Regions from separate parts of the Cupriavidus sp. WS genome, predicted to be linked through region 2. Evidence: riboswitches for the same ligand, from Rfam matches in the RefSeq annotation. Region 2 holds a riboswitch; the other holds the start of a gene.

Region 1 (7,438 bases), on a different contig from region 2:
TCGCTGACGCTGACGATCGGCGTGCGCAGCGCGTGCGAGCAGTGCGCCGGCGTGAGGACGTCGGCGGCCGCGCCGTGCAGGCACAGGCCGTCCTCGGCCAGCAGCAGCGCGTGGGTGGCGTAGCGGCGCGCGAGGTTGAGGTCGTGCAGGATCACGATCACGGCATGGCGGCCGGCGCGCGCGAGGCCCGCCATCGTGTCCAGCACCATGATCTGGTGGCGCAGGTCGAGATGCGCGGCGGGTTCGTCGAGCAGCAGCAGCGGCGCCTGCTGCGCCAGCGTGGCGGCCAGCGAGACGCGCTGGCGCTCGCCGCCGGACAGGGTCAGCACGTCGCGCGCGGCGAGCGCGTCGAGATCGAGCTCGCGCATCACCGCGGCGACGACGGCATCGTCCTCGCGGCGCGCCCAGCCCCAGCCCGACAGGTGCGGATGGCGGCCGACCGCCACCGCGTCGCGCACGCGCATCGAGAAGGTGTCGCTCACCGCCTGCGGCAGATACGCGCGCTGCAACGCGAGCGCGGCCGGCGCGATCTCCAGCGGCGCGCGGCCGTCGAGCAGCACCGCGCCGCCGTCCGGCTTGCGCAGCCCGGCCAGCACCGACATCAGCGTGGACTTGCCCACGCCGTTGGGGCCAACCACGCACCACAGCTCGCCGGCCCGCACCGACAAACTCAGACCGTCGAGCAGCACGCGCGCGCCGGCGCGCAACTGCAGGGCCCGCAACGCCAGCACGGGACAGTTCGAGACGGGTTCGTTCCAGCTTGGCATCGGCATCAGCGCGGCCTGCGCAGCAACAGGAAGAGGAAGGTCGGCACGCCCAGCAGCGCGGTGATGACGCCCACCGGCAACTGCGCCGGCGCGATCACGGTGCGCGCCACCAGGTCGGCCGCCATCAGCAGCGCGCCGCCCAGCAGCGCCGAGGCCGGCAGCAGCAGGCGCTGGTCGTTGCCCCACGCCAGCCGCACCAGGTGCGGCACCACCAGCCCGACGAAGCCGATCGAGCCGGCCGAGGTGATGGCCACCGCGATCGCCACCGAGGCCAGCACGAACACCGACATGCGCACCGCGCCCACGCGCACGCCGAGCGCCTGCGCCACGGTCTCGCCCATCAGCATGGCGTTGAGCGCGCGCGCCAGCGGCATGGCCAGCAGCACGGCCAGCGCCAGCGCGCCGAGCGCGAGACCGTAGCTGGCGGTGCCGCCGAGGTCGCCGGTCAGCCAGAACAGCATGCCGCGCAGGCGCGCCTCGGGCGCCACGCTCAGAATCAGCGTGATCAGCGCGCCCCAGCCCGCGGCCAGGATCACGCCGGTCAGCAGCAGGCGCGAGCCGGCCTCGTGGTGGCCGCCCTGCACCTGCGGATGCAGCAGGTCGCGCCGCGCCAGCGTGGCCACCAGCAGCATCGAGAACAGCGCGCCGCCGGCGGCGCCGGCCTGCACAGTCCACAGCGGCCACATCATCAGCATGGCGCCGAGCGCGCCGGTGGCCGCGCCGCCCGAGACGCCCAGCACGTAGGGCTCGGCCAGCGGGTTGCGCAGCAGCACCTGCATCAGCGCGCCGGTCAGCGCCAGCAGGCCGCCGCAGGCGAAGGCCGCGGCCGCGCGCGGCAGGCGCAGCTCGCGCACGATGGCGCTGGCGGTGTCGGCGGTGTCGGCGCCGCCGCCGGCCAGCGCGTGCCACACCTGCGCCGCGCTCAGCGGCACGCTGCCCACCGCCAGCGACAGCACGAACACCGCCGCGCCGGCGGCGGCGAGCATCAGCCAGACGGCCAGCGCGCGGCGCATCTCAGGCCGCCGTCAACGCTGGCGCCAGCCCAGCGTGACAAAGCCGGCGCGCCCCTGCGTGTTGTAGGGATAGGCGAGCTGGTAGTTCTTGTCGAACAGGTTTTCCACGCGGGCGGCGATGAACCATTGCTTGTCGATGTTGTAGCGGGCGTTGAGGTTGACGATACCGTATCCGCCCAGCGTGCGCGAGCCGCTGTCCAGGCGCGCCGACGAAATGACCCACTCGCCGCCGAGGCGGAAGTCGCCGAACTGGCGGCCCACGTCGAAGGCGGCGTGGCGGCGCGCGCGGCGCAGCAGCTGGGTGTTGTTCTGCTCGTCGAGCGGGTTCTGGAAGGTCACGCTGGCGCCCACGTCGGTGCCCAGCAGGCGCGCGCGCCACGAGGCCTCGACGCCCTGCACCTTGGCTTCGGCGACATTCTGCGCCAGGTACAGGCCATTGGGCTGCAGCGCCGAGACGATCAGGTTGTCGTAGCGGGTCTCGAACGCGGTCACGCGCAGCAGGCCGGCGCCGTCGGTGCTGTACTGCGCGCCGAGCTCGACCGAGCGGGCGCGCTCGGGCTGGATGCCGGGCTGGCCGTAGCCGGGGTAGTACAGCTCGTTGAAGGTGGGAGCGCGGAAGGCGTTGCTGGCGTTGGCGATCAGCTTGAAGGCCTCGGTCAGGTTGTAGCCGTAGCCGGCGAAGTAGCTGGCCTGGCTGCCGAAGTCCGAGTAGTGGTCGTTGCGCACGTTGAGCTGCAGCTGGTGCTTGCCCAGGCGGCCGTCGTAGCCGGCGAACACCGAGGCGATATTGCGCACCGGCGTGGCGTAGGAGCTCGAATCGAGCTCCTGCTGCGCGTACTCGGCGCCGAACAGCAGCGTGTGCGTGGGCGCCAGCGCGTATTCGTTCTGCCAGGTGTACTGGCGGTTGCGCGTGTTGAAGCGGCTGTCGAACAGGCCGTTCCTGGTCGTGGTGCTGCGGTCCTCGCTCTGCGCCACCTTGAAATGCGTGCTCCAGTCCCGGCCCAGCTTGCCGTTGACGAAACCCGATACGGTGTAGAGCTCGCTGTCCATCCACCAGACGTCGGTGGGCTTGCCCGAGGTGCTGTCGTAGGACAGCTTGCTCTTGGAGTAGTAGGCCGTGACGCCCGCGTCCCAGTCGCTGGTGAAGCGGTGCTTGACCTGGCCCGACACGCTCTTGTTGTCGTAGGGGTTGTCGTTGGGATTGGCCTTGGGCTGCTGCTGCGGGTTGACGGCGGAGAAGCCGTCGGTCTTGAAGATCGAGCCGGTGAGGTTGAACGAGGTGTCGCCGACCTGGCCGCCGTAGCCCACCGTGGCCTGGCGCGTGTTGTTGCTGCCGTACTCGATCTGCGCGTTGGCCGCGGGCGGCTTGCCCGCGCCGGTCTTGGTGAAGATCTGCACCACGCCGCCGATGGCGTCCGAGCCGTACAGCGCCGACACGTTGCCGCGCACCACCTCGATGTGGTCGATCTGGTCGGGCAGGATGTTGGCCAGCTGCGCCGTGCCGCTGCTGGCCGACGACACGCGCACGCCGTCGATCAGGATCAGGGTCTGGTTGCCGTTGGCGCCGCGCATGAACAGCGTGGTGTTGGCGCCCATGCCGCCGTTGGCGGCGAATTCCACGCCGGCCTGCGAGCGCAGCAGCGTGCGCAGGTCGGGCGCCTGCGAGTTGACGATGTCCTGCTGCGTGACCACGGTGGTGTGCGGCAGCGCCTCGGTCAGCGCCTGCGCGGTGCGCGTGGCCGTCACCACCACCGGGGCCAGCGGCGTGGCGGCGGGTTGCGTGGCCGGTTGCGTGGCAGATTGCGCGGCGGGTTGTGCGACCGGTTGCGCGACGACAGGCTGTGCGGCCGGCTGCGGCGCGGGTTCGCTGTCGGGCGCCGGCTGGGCCTGGGCCAGGCCGTGCGCGCCGGCGGCGAGCACGGCAAGCAGGCCGGCCGACAGGGGCCGGCGCGCGCGCGCGGCAACGAGAACGGGAACAGACTGGCGAAGCGCCGGCGATGCCGGCCGGCGGTGCCGGGAAGACGATGAACGCATGGTGCGAAGAGGGAGAGAGCAGCCTGGTCCGTTCCCCCGCGGACCGTCTGGCGACGAAGCGCGCCACGCATCCTGCGGAAGGCGGCGCACTCTCGTTCAGGCCGGTATCCGGGCTGGCGACACCAGTCCGACCGCCTTCCCGGACCTTGCGGTTCAGTGGCTGATGGGTCGGCCTTGCGATATTTCCGATCGCGGTCGCTTACCGTTGCGGGGGCAGCACAGGTTGGCCCGGCACGCGCCCTGGCGGCGGCGGCTGGCTCCCTGTTTCCCGTTGAACTGCAACCCTGTAGTGAACAGGATTGCGAGCACCTGGAACGTGCGCGAGTGTAGGCAGTTTCACCGCGAGCGTCAATGACGCCCCGCGCACCGCCCCGGGCCGCGCGAAAACGCATGGAAGCAGCCAGGAAATGCCGCCGCGGCGCCCGTTGGGCGACGTTGCATGCAACTTCGGCGCGCTGGCCCGGTCACACCGGGCTGCTTTCCACGGCTGCGCGCGGAGCGCTTGGGCTAGAATCCCAGAACCCGAAACCCGGATATGACAGGCTCTATGCTCACCGAACTCGAACAACTCGCCGCCAAGATCGGGCGCGTGCTGCATCACGCCGACACCCTGGCAGCGGAGAACCAGCGCCTGCGCGAGGAGATCGAACGCCTGCAGGCCGAGGCCAGCCAGCTGCGCGGCGACCGCGAGGCGATGGCCGCCGACCGGGAGCTGCTCAATATCAAGATCGAGGAAGCGCAGTTGCGCATCCAGTCGATCCTCGACAAGCTCCCCACCGCCAGCGACGCCCGCCAGCTCGACCTGCTCGGCGACGGCGCCGCGCAGGCCGCGGACAGCGCCCTCACCAAGGCACCCGGAGAAAACGCATGAGCAACAAGCAAGTCGAAGTCAGCATCGCCGGCCAGTCCTACCGCTTCGCCATCGCGCCGGACAACGAAGCCGCGCTGCTGGAAGCGGTGGCCCTGGTAGACGACCAGATGACCCGCCTCAAGAGCGGCGTCTCCGCCAAGGGCGTGGAGCGCGTGGCGGTGATGGCGGCCATCAGCATCGCCTCGGACCTGCTCTCGCTCAAGCGCAAGCAGCAGGAAGACGGCGCGATTCCGGTGGACGCCGTGCGCGCGCGCATCCGCGAGCTCAACGAGCGCGCCGACGAGGCGCTGCGCCAGTACGCCCACGTCGGCACCGGCGCGCCCATTTCCCGCGGCTGAACGGGGCCGGGCGCGGCCGGCCGCGGCGCGGTGCCCCGCACGGCACAGTTGTGACGCCGCGATGACCGCGATGTGCCCGAGGTGCCGCGCGCGTCGGCAAAATGTAACGGCCCGGCACGGCGGGCTTGGTATGAAATGCCCGGCGGTGTATAGTGGAGCCAAGTCGCGCCAAGCCACATAGTCGCGACACCAAAGGTCGGGTTATCGTGCCTGACCGCCGTTTTCATCCCATCCAAGTTAGAAACGGCAAACGTCTGACAGCCTGCGGAAGCGATTGGTCCTGCGGCAACAAAGTCAGACGTTTGACAGTTTCCCTGCCTGGTTCGTCAGGATCATATTCCTTGAACCGATAAGCATTTGTTGGTGCGGGACAATGCCGTGTGGGCGAGCGCGTCGCTTGATTCAAAGTTCGCAGTCGGGACTCCCTGAGTCAGTGATGTACCCAAAATGCGGCTTCCGCAGCCACTCTGAACCTCACTTGGGTTCAGGATGCCGATCCAGCGGCCGAGGCGGGGACCCCAACGAGAGAAGGCGGTGGTTTGAAACCACCGCCTTTTTTTTGCGCTCGTTTTTTTGCGCTCGTTTTTTTGCGCGGCCCCTTTTTGCGCGGCCCTGGCGATGCCTGCCGGTTCCTCGCGCCTCCCCGCATTTCCTCGCGTTTTTCGCATTTTTCACGCTTCGCGCCCGCGCGGCGCACCCGGCCGCGCGAGCCGCGCACGGCTGGCGCACGGCTGCTGCGCGACTGCCGCACGATGGCATACACGGTTTTCTTTTGGCCGGGCTTGCTGCACCATAGCGCTGTCGCCAACGCCACTCCGCCGTGAGCCAATCCGCCAATGAGCCGCTCCTCGCAAGCCAATGCCGCCGACCGGGCCCGCCAGTACTGGCTGATGAAATCGGAGCCGAACGAGGCCAGCATCGACGACCTCGCCAGGCGCGGCACGCTGCCCTGGACCGGCGTGCGCAACTACCAGGCGCGCAACTTCATGCGCGACGCCATGCGCATCGGCGACGGCGTGCTGTTCTATCACTCGTCGTGCCCGCAGCCCGGCATCGCCGGCCTGGCCGAGGTCGGCTCGCAGCCCTACCCCGATCCCACCCAGTTCGATCCCGAGAGCGAGTATTACGACGACGCCTCCAGGCCCGACGCGCCGCGCTGGGTGCTGGTCGACGTGCGCTACGTCGGCAAGGGCCCGCTGATCTCGCTGGCCGATCTGCGCGCGCACGCGGAACTGGCCGACATGGTGGTGCTGCGGCGGGGCAACCGCCTGTCCATCACGCCGGTGACGCCGGCCGAATGGCGCTTCATCACCACGCGGCTGATGGGCTGACCGCTTGATCGGCTGACCGGCTGACCGGCTGATCGGCCGGTCGGCTGCCCCGCGCGGCGCGCGGCGCGCCCGCCCTTCCCGGCGCATCGGCGCCAACGACATCCACAAGGCCGGCCTCGTTCCATGCATGTCTCCCTGATTCCCGGGCTGTTGCTGCTCGGCGCCTTTACCGGCTTCTGCGCCGGCCTGCTCGGCGTGGGCGGCGGCATGCTGATGGTGCCCTTCCTCACGCTGCTGTTCACCTACCTGGATTTCCCGCACGAGGCCATCGTCCACATGGCGATCGCCACCTCGATGGCGACCATCCTGTTTACCTCGCTGTCCTCGGTGCGCGCCCACCACCTGCACGGCATGGTGCGCTGGAAGCTGGTGCTCGCGCTGGCGCCCGGCATCCTGGCCGGCGGCCTGCTCGGCGGCGGCAAGGTCTTCGCCGCGCTCAAGACCGGCTGGCTGTCGCTGCTGTTCTCGGTGTTCGTCGGCTTCTCGGCCTGGCAGATGCTGCGCAACCGCAAGCCCGCGCCGCACCGCCAGCTGCCGGCCACGCCGGGCATGCTCGGCGCGGGCGGCGTGATCGGCTTCCTGTCCAGCCTGGTGGGCGCCGGCGGCGGCTTCGTCTCGGTGCCGTTCATGACCTGGTGCAACGTGCCGATCCACAACGCCGTGGCCACCTCGGCCGCGCTCGGCTTCCCGATCGCGGTGGCCAGCGTGATCGGCTACGTGTGGAGCGGCTTCGGCGTGGCGGGACTGCCGGCCGGCTCGCTCGGCTACATCTACCTGCCCGCGCTGGCGGTGATCGCGCTGGCCAGCGTGCTGACCGCGCCGCTGGGCGCGCGCACCGCGCACCGCCTGGACGTGGCGCAACTGAAGAAGGTCTTCGCCTGCCTGCTGTTCTGCCTGTCGGCCTACATGCTGTGGAAGGCGTGGCACGCGTTCGCGCTCCAGGCGCTCTAGCGGGCGGATACAAGTGGATACAAGGTCGATCCCGCATCGTGGAACGATCGCGCCGCGGGTGCGTCAGAATACGCATTGCCAGAAACGGGAGAACACCATGAAAAAACTGCTTGCCGCCACGCTGCTCGGCACC
Region 2 (7,438 bases):
GCGGCGGGGGCGGCGGCATACCCTCGCTGCAATCGCTGAGCTCGGGCAGCACCGGCAACGTGGCCGGCGTGCTGGAGTTCTGCGTCAAGAACAACTACCTGGGCGGCGGCAGCGGCGCCGCCTCGGTCAAGGACAAGCTGCTGGGCAAGCTCGGCGGCGCGCCGGCGTCCGACCCCGGCTACAGCGAAGGCGCCAAGGGCATCCTCAGCAGCGCCGAGGGCGGCAAGCTCGACCTCAGCGGCGGCGGCCTCAAGGAGCAGATCACCAAGCAGGTCTGCGACAAGATCCTGGCACAGGGCAAGTCGCTGCTCTAGCCACCGCCGCCGCCATCGCGGCGCGCTTCAGGCCGCCAGGCGGAAGGCGGACACCGCCTGGTGCAGCGCGCCGGCCTGGTCTTCCAGCGAGGCCGCGGCCGCGCTGGCCTGCTCCACCAGCGCCGCGTTCTGCTGCGTCATCTGGTCCATCTGCGAGACCGCGCGGTTGACCTCCTCGATGCCGGTGCGCTGCTCGGCCGTGGCCGAGGCGATGCCGTCCATGATGGCGGTCACGCGGCCCACCGCGCTGACGATCTCGGCCATCGTCTGGCCGGCCTGCTCGACCAGCGCCGAGCCGCTGTCGACCTGCCCCGTCGATTCCACGATCAGGGTCTTGATCTCCTTGGCCGCGCTCGCGCTGCGCTGCGCGAGGTTGCGCACCTCGCCGGCCACCACGGCAAAGCCGCGGCCCTGCTCGCCGGCGCGCGCGGCTTCCACCGCGGCGTTGAGCGCCAGGATATTGGTCTGGAAGGCGATGCCGTCGATCACGCCGATGATGTCGTTGATCTTGCGCGAGCTGGCGGTGATGCCGCGCATCTTGTCCACCACCTCGCTCACCACGCTGCCGCCCTGCTGCGCGATCTGCGCGGCGTCGGCCACGTACTGGCTGGCCTCGGCGGCGTTGTCGGCGTTCTGGCGCACGGTGGCGGTGAGCTGCTCCATGCTGGCGGCGGTCTGTTGCAGCGAGGCGGCCTGCTGCTCGGTGCGGCCCGACAGGTCGGAGTTGCCGGCGGCGATCTGCTGCGCCGCGGCGCTGATGGAATCGGCCGCCTGCTGGATGCCCCCCACGGTGCCGGCGAGCTGGTCGCGCATATGGCCGATCGCGTACATCAGGCTGGCGCGGTCGTCCGGCGCGGTGCCGGCGCGCACGGTCAGGTCGCCGGAGGCCATGCGCAGGGCCAGCGCGGCCGCGTCGGCGGGCTCGCCGCCCACCGATTTCTGGATGCTGCGGATCACCAGCGTGGCCACGCCGGAGATCACGATGCCGAGCAGCACCAGCAGGCCGACCGACTGATACAGCGACGAGCGGAACTGGGCCTCCACGTCATCCATGTAGGTGCCCGCCACCAGATCCCAGTTCCACGGCTTGTAGCGCGCCACGTAGCCGATCTTGGGGCTGGGCTGGTCGCTGCCCGGCTTGGGCCACCAGTAGTCCAGGTGCCCGGCGCCCTCGGGCGAGGCGCCGCGCGCGGCGATCTCGACGTAGAGCGCCTTGCCCTTCGCGTCCTTGAAATCGATCATGTTCTTGCCGTTGAGCTTGGCGTTGATCGGGTGCATCACCAGCACCGAATCGGCGCCCACGATGGTGATGTAGCCATCCTTGCCGTAGCGCTGCGCGGCGATGCGGGCGGTGGCCTGGGCCTTGGCCTCGGCTTCGCTCATCTTGCCCTGGCGCGCCAGTTCCGCGTAGTCGCGCACCAGCGAGAGCGACATGTCGACCACGTTGGCCAGCTCGCCGCGGCGGTCGGCCATCTGCAACTGCCGGGTCTGGAAGGCGTGCATCACGGTCAGCAGCAGCAGGCCGAGCCAGGCCAGCACAAGGGGAATCCACAGCTTTTTTCGCAGGGTCAGGTGGTTCATGACGAGGTTCGCGTTATCGGGACGGGCACCGGCCGTGCAAAAGGCAGGCGGTGTTCCCCCGGATATCGGAGCACGCCCTGCCTTCTTTAGCGCCGCATGCGGTATTCCCGCGCGCGGTGCCGGAAACACCAAAAAGATGCCGGACGATGCCTCGCGATGACGACACGATTCATCATGTCGGCGCAATGCGCCGGCTTCGCGGCGCAGCCACGCCGGGTAAAAACTACCGCCCCGGATCACTTAAATCCCGTTACAATCCGCCTCGCACCCGCACTGCTTTTGCAACCGGGTTGCAAAAGGATCGAAGGTGCCCCGCCCGCGTTGCGCGGTCAGGGGTTAAACGGGAAACAGGTGCGCCGCCCCGCCGCGGCAAGTCCTGTGCTGCCCCCGCAACGGTCAGCAGGTAGAAAGGTGTCACGCCGCGCCCCACAAGCAGCGGCAGCCACTGCGCGCAACCACGCGCGGGAAGGCGGCACCCCGGACGCGCCCACCCGGCAGCGCATCCCCCTGCGAGCCCGGATACCGGCCTTGCGACCCATCACAGCGGCTGCGGACGGGCACCGCGCGTGAGGCCGCCGGGCTGCGCCCGGCGCCGGCGCGCGCGTCCGTGGCTGGTTCGTTCATTGCCGCGGGCGGGGTCGCCCGCGTCCAACGATGGAAAGTCCATGTCCGCGCGCCACCGCCTTGCCCGCCGCCTGCTGCCCGCCTCCGGCCGGCTCCGCTTCATCCCCATCCGCCGCACGCTGGCGCGCCAGTGCGCGCTGGCCCTGTCGCTGGGCGCCTTTGCCGGTGCCGGCGCGGACGCCGCCCGCGCCGCCGACGACATCGAGGCCGGCCGCCCGCCGGCGCGCCCGGCGCAGAAAGAGGCCGCGGCGCTGCCGCCGGTGGTGGTCAGCAGCGCCGCGCTGCCGCCGGGCCTGTCGCTGTCGGAACCCGCCAGCACCGGCAGCCGCCTGGGGCTGACGCCGCTCGAGACCCCGGCCAGCATCGAGGTGCTGTCCGGCGAGACCATCCGCGAGCGCGGCGACCAGAGCGTGAGCGACGCGGTGTCGCGCGCCACCGGCATCACCGCCGCCGGCGCGCCCGGCAACGGCGGCACGGCGCTTGCCGCGCGCGGCTTCTCGGGCCAGGGCTCGGTCATGCAGCTGTACGACGGCACGCGCCTGTACGTGGCGGCCGGCACCGTCACCTTCCCGTTCGATACGTGGTCGGTGGACCGCATCGAGGTGCTGCGCGGCGCGGCCTCCGTGATGTACGGCGAGGGCGCCATCGGCGGCGTGGTCAACGTGATCCCGAAAAAGCCGCTGCGCGGCCCCATCACCAACGAGCTGCAGCTCACCGGCGGCACGCAGCGCACCGCGCGCGCGGCCTTCGACAGCGGCGGCGCGGTCAACGAGAACCTGTCCTACCGCTTCAACGTCAACTACGGCCGCTCCGCCGGCTGGGTGGACCGCGGCGAATCGCGCGACGTGGACGTGTCCGCCGCGGTGCGGCTCGACGTCTCGCCGGCATTCAACCTCACGCTGTCCTACGACGACGGCGACCAGCACCCGATGCGCTACCTGGGCACGCCGCTGGTCAACGGCAGCCTGGATACCTCGCTGCGCACGAAGAACTACAACGTGGGCGACAGCACCATCACCTACCGCGACCGCTGGACCCGGCTGGCCGCCGAATGGCAGCCCAACGAGCGCGTGGCCGTGCGCAACCAGTTCTATTACCTCACCAGCCAGCGCCACTGGCGCGACTCGGAGTCCTACACCTACCTGCCCGCCACCGGGCAGGTGCGCCGCACCGACTACCTGGAGATCCTGCACGACCAGGAGCAGATCGGCGACCGCGCCGACCTGAAGGTCGACGGCCAGCTGTTCGGCCTGGCCAACACGGTCATGGCGGGCTTCGACGTCAACCGCATCAACTTCACCCACAGCAACAACTCGCCCTACGGCGGCGCCTCCACCGTCGGCGCGTACCAGTTCGACCCGGGCCAGTTCTTCAGCCCGCCGGGCGTGGTCACTTCGCCGCGCTACCGCACCCACACCACCCAGGCCGCCCTGTTCGGCGAGGACCGCCTCAAGCTCACGCGGCAATGGTCGGTGATCGGCGGCGTGCGCTTCGACCATGCCCAACTCGAGCGCGGCAACCTGCTGACCGGCGACGACTGGACCCGCACCTTCAACAACGCCACCTGGCGCGCGGGCACGGTCTACGAATTCACGCCATCGCTGTCGGTCTACGCGCAGTACGCCACCGCCACCGATCCGCTCGGCGCGCTGATCACCACCTCGGACGCGCAGAAGGACTTCCGGCTCGCCACCGGCCGGCAGATCGAGGCCGGCGTCAAGCAGGCGTTCTGGAACAGGCGCGGCGAATGGACCTTCGCCGCCTACCAGATCGTCAAGAAGAATCTGCTCACGCGCGACGCCGGCAACCCGGCGCTGTCGGTGCAGGTGGGCGAGCAGTCCTCGCGCGGGCTGGAGGCGTCGCTCAGCATCGAGCTGATGCGCGGCCTGCGCGTGGATGCCAACGGCACCGTGCTGCGCGCCCGCTACGACGACTTCGCCGAAAGCGTCAACGGCGCGCTGGTCTCGCGCAACGGCAACGTGCCGACCGGCGTGCCGCAGCAGGCCGCCAACCTATGGCTGACCTGGGCCTTCGCGCCGCAGTGGCAGGCGGGCGGCGGCCTGCGCTACGTGGGCCGGCGCTATACCGACAATGCCAACACCGCGGCCATGCCTTCGTACACGGTGGTGGATGCCGCGCTGCAGTGGCGCGTGTCGCGCCAGACCGCGCTGGCGCTGCGCGTCTACAACCTGTTCAACCGCGACTACGCCGAGACCTCCGGCAACAGCGGCGGACAGTGGCTGCTGGGCCGCCCGCGCGCGGCCGAGCTGTCGGCCAACTTCTATTTCTAGCCCGGCCGTGGCGCGCCCTTTGCTGTCCTGGCCGGAACGCTGCTGGCGCTGCGCGCGCCGCTGGCTCTACCTGGTGCACCGCTGGGCCGGGATCGCCGGCTGCCTGCTGATCGCCATGTGGTTCCTGTCCGGGCTGGTCATGATGTACGTGGCGTTCCCCGCGCTGACCGACAGCGAGCGCCACGCCGGCCTGCCGCCGCTGGACCTGCCGGCGGTGCGCGTCGCGCCCGCCGCGGCCCTGGCCGGCGCGGGGCTGGACCGCTTCCCGCGCAGCCTGCGCCTGGAGATGATGGGCGCGCTGCCGGTCTACCGCATGGTCGACTGGCGCGGCCAGCCGCATACGGTCTCGGCGCGCGACGGCACGCGCATCGAACAGGTGGACGCCGCCGCCGCGCGCGACATCGCCGCGCGCTTCGCCGGCACGCCCGGCGCGCGCTGGGCCGAGACCGCCGCGCGCGACCAGTGGACCGTGCCCAACGGCCTGAACGCCTGGCGCCCGCTGCACCGCATCGCGCTCGGCGACGCCGCCGGCACCGAGCTGTACGTGTCCGCGCGCACCGGTGAAGTCATGCGCGACACGAACCGCGCCGAGCGCTTCTGGAACTGGCTGGGCGCCGTGCCGCACTGGCTGTATTTCACACCGGTGCGCGCCGACCCGCCGCTGTGGCGCCAGGTGGTGCTGTGGACCTCCGGCGTGTGCGTCGCCGTGGCGGTGAGCGGCATCTGGATCGGCTGGCTGCGGCTGCGCGTGCGCCGCCGCTTCGCGCACGGCAGCGCGGGCGGCACCTCGCCCTACCACGGCTGGATGGCCTGGCACCACGTCGCCGGGCTCGGCGGCGCGCTGTTCCTGCTGGCGTGGCTGGCCAGCGGCTGGCTCTCGGTCAATCCCAACCAGTGGTTCCCCGCGCGCAACTTCGACCAGTCCGCGCTGGAGCGCTATGCGGGACAGACGCTGCCGCGCTTCCCCGAGCTCGACGGCGATGCGCTGGCCGCGCGGCTGGACGGCATGGCCGCGCCGCGCGAGATCCGCATGGTCTGGCAGGCGGGACTGCCGCTGCTGCTGGCGGCGGGCGCGGGCGGAGGCAGCCGCGCCGTGCGCGCCGACGGCGGCCGCGCACCCGCGCCGGACGACGCGGCGCTGACCGCCGCCGCGGCCAGCCTCGTGCCCGGCGCCCGCGTCGCCGGCAGCGAACGGCTCACGCAGCCCGATGCCTACTGGTATGGCCATCACCAGCCGCGCCGGCTGCCGGTGCTGCGCGTGCGCTTCGACGATGCCGCCGCCACCTGGGCCTACCTCGACCCGGCCAGCGGCAGCCTGCTCGGCCGCAGCGACCGCAGCCGGCGTGCCTACCGCTGGCTGTTCAACGCCGCGCATAGCTGGGACCTCGGCTGGCTGCTGCAACACCGCCCGGCGTGGGACATTGCCATGTGGGCACTGTCCATCGCCGGGCTCGTCATCTCCGTCAGCGGCGTGGTGATAGGCTGGCGGCGCCTGTTCCGCCCGCGCCTGCGCCGCTCCTGAAAACCGCCGTCCACCCGATACGTCCACCGCCCCATGCTCCGCTTCCTCGCCAGCATCTTCAACGACCAGCACGACGACGTGCGCCGCAAGACCATCGCCTTGTACGCCTTGCTGATCGCCGCCAACGTGGGCGCCTGGATCTGGGCGCTGGCCGCGTTCCGCGACCATCCCATGCTGCTGGCCTCGGCCGTGCTGGCCTACACGCTCGGCCTGCGCCACGCGGTGGACGCCGACCACATCGCCGCCATCGACAACGTCACGCGCAAGCTGATGCAGGAAGGCAAGCGCCCGGTCACGGTCGGCTTCTTCTTCTCGCTCGGGCACTCCACCGTGGTCACGCTGATGTCGGTCGGCATCGCCATCGCCGCGGCGGCGCTGCAGACGCGCTTCGCCGACATGAAGGCCGTGGGCGGCATGATCGGCACCAGCGTCTCGGCGCTGTTCCTGTTCCTGCTGGCCTTCTTCAACCTGCTGATCCTGATCTCGGTGTGGCGCGCGTTCCGCGCGGTCAGGCGCGGCGAGCCGCTCAGGGAGCAGGACCTGGACCTGCTGCTCAACAACCGCGGCTTCCTCGCGCGCCTCTTCCGCCCGCTGTTCCGCCTCGCCAGCCGCAGCTGGCACCTGTTCCCGATGGGCCTGCTGTTCGGCCTGGGCTTCGACACCGCCACCGAGGTGGCGCTGTTCGGCCTGTCCGCAGCCGAGGCCGCCAAGGGCGTGCCGTTCTGGACCATCATGGTGTTCCCGGCGCTGTTCACCGCGGGCATGTCGCTGGTGGACACCACCGACGGCATCCTGATGCTGGGCGCCTACGGCTGGGCCTTCACCAAGCCGATCCGCAAGCTCTACTACAACATGACCATCACGCTGGTCTCGGTGGTGGTGGCGGTGGTGATCGGCGGCATCGAGGCGCTCGGCCTGATCGCCGACAAGCTCGGCCTGGCGGGCGGCCTGTGGGACGTGGTCGGCGAGCTCAACGCACACTTCGGCATGCTCGGCTACGTCATCATCGGCGTGTTCGTGCTGAGCTGGCTGGTGTCGATGGTGGTGTACCGCGTGCGGCGGTACGACGAGATCGAGGTGCGGATGGGGTGACGGCGCGCCGCTGC

What was found. A riboswitch is a leader RNA that binds a small molecule or an ion and turns the genes downstream of it on or off. The one in region 2 is predicted to bind cobalamin.
Region 1: linked by a shared signal. The riboswitch ahead of K206_RS0120780 (TonB-dependent receptor domain-containing protein) and the one ahead of K206_RS0113585 (TonB-dependent siderophore receptor) in region 2 are both predicted to bind cobalamin.

Annotation. Positions count from the first base shown of each region.
Region 1 is NZ_AQPL01000257.1:3,237-10,674, reverse strand. It holds gene K206_RS0120790 (ABC transporter ATP-binding protein) at 1-767, opposite strand, end outside; gene K206_RS0120785 (iron ABC transporter permease) at 773-1,780, opposite strand; gene K206_RS0120780 (TonB-dependent receptor domain-containing protein) at 1,793-3,700, opposite strand; cobalamin riboswitch at 3,896-4,142, opposite strand; gene K206_RS0120775 (hypothetical protein) at 4,362-4,685, shown strand; gene K206_RS0120770 (cell division protein ZapA) at 4,682-5,023, shown strand; RNA gene ssrS (6S RNA) at 5,332-5,543, shown strand; gene K206_RS0120765 (EVE domain-containing protein) at 5,860-6,354, shown strand; gene K206_RS0120760 (sulfite exporter TauE/SafE family protein) at 6,478-7,305, shown strand; gene K206_RS0120755 (SIMPL domain-containing protein) at 7,403-7,438, shown strand, end outside.
Region 2 is NZ_AQPL01000149.1:2,618-10,055, forward strand. It holds gene K206_RS0113575 (DUF2501 domain-containing protein) at 1-314, shown strand, start outside; gene K206_RS0113580 (methyl-accepting chemotaxis protein) at 342-1,895, opposite strand; cobalamin riboswitch at 2,184-2,441, shown strand; gene K206_RS0113585 (TonB-dependent siderophore receptor) at 2,561-4,810, shown strand; gene K206_RS0113590 (PepSY domain-containing protein) at 4,830-6,332, shown strand; gene K206_RS0113595 (HoxN/HupN/NixA family nickel/cobalt transporter) at 6,366-7,424, shown strand.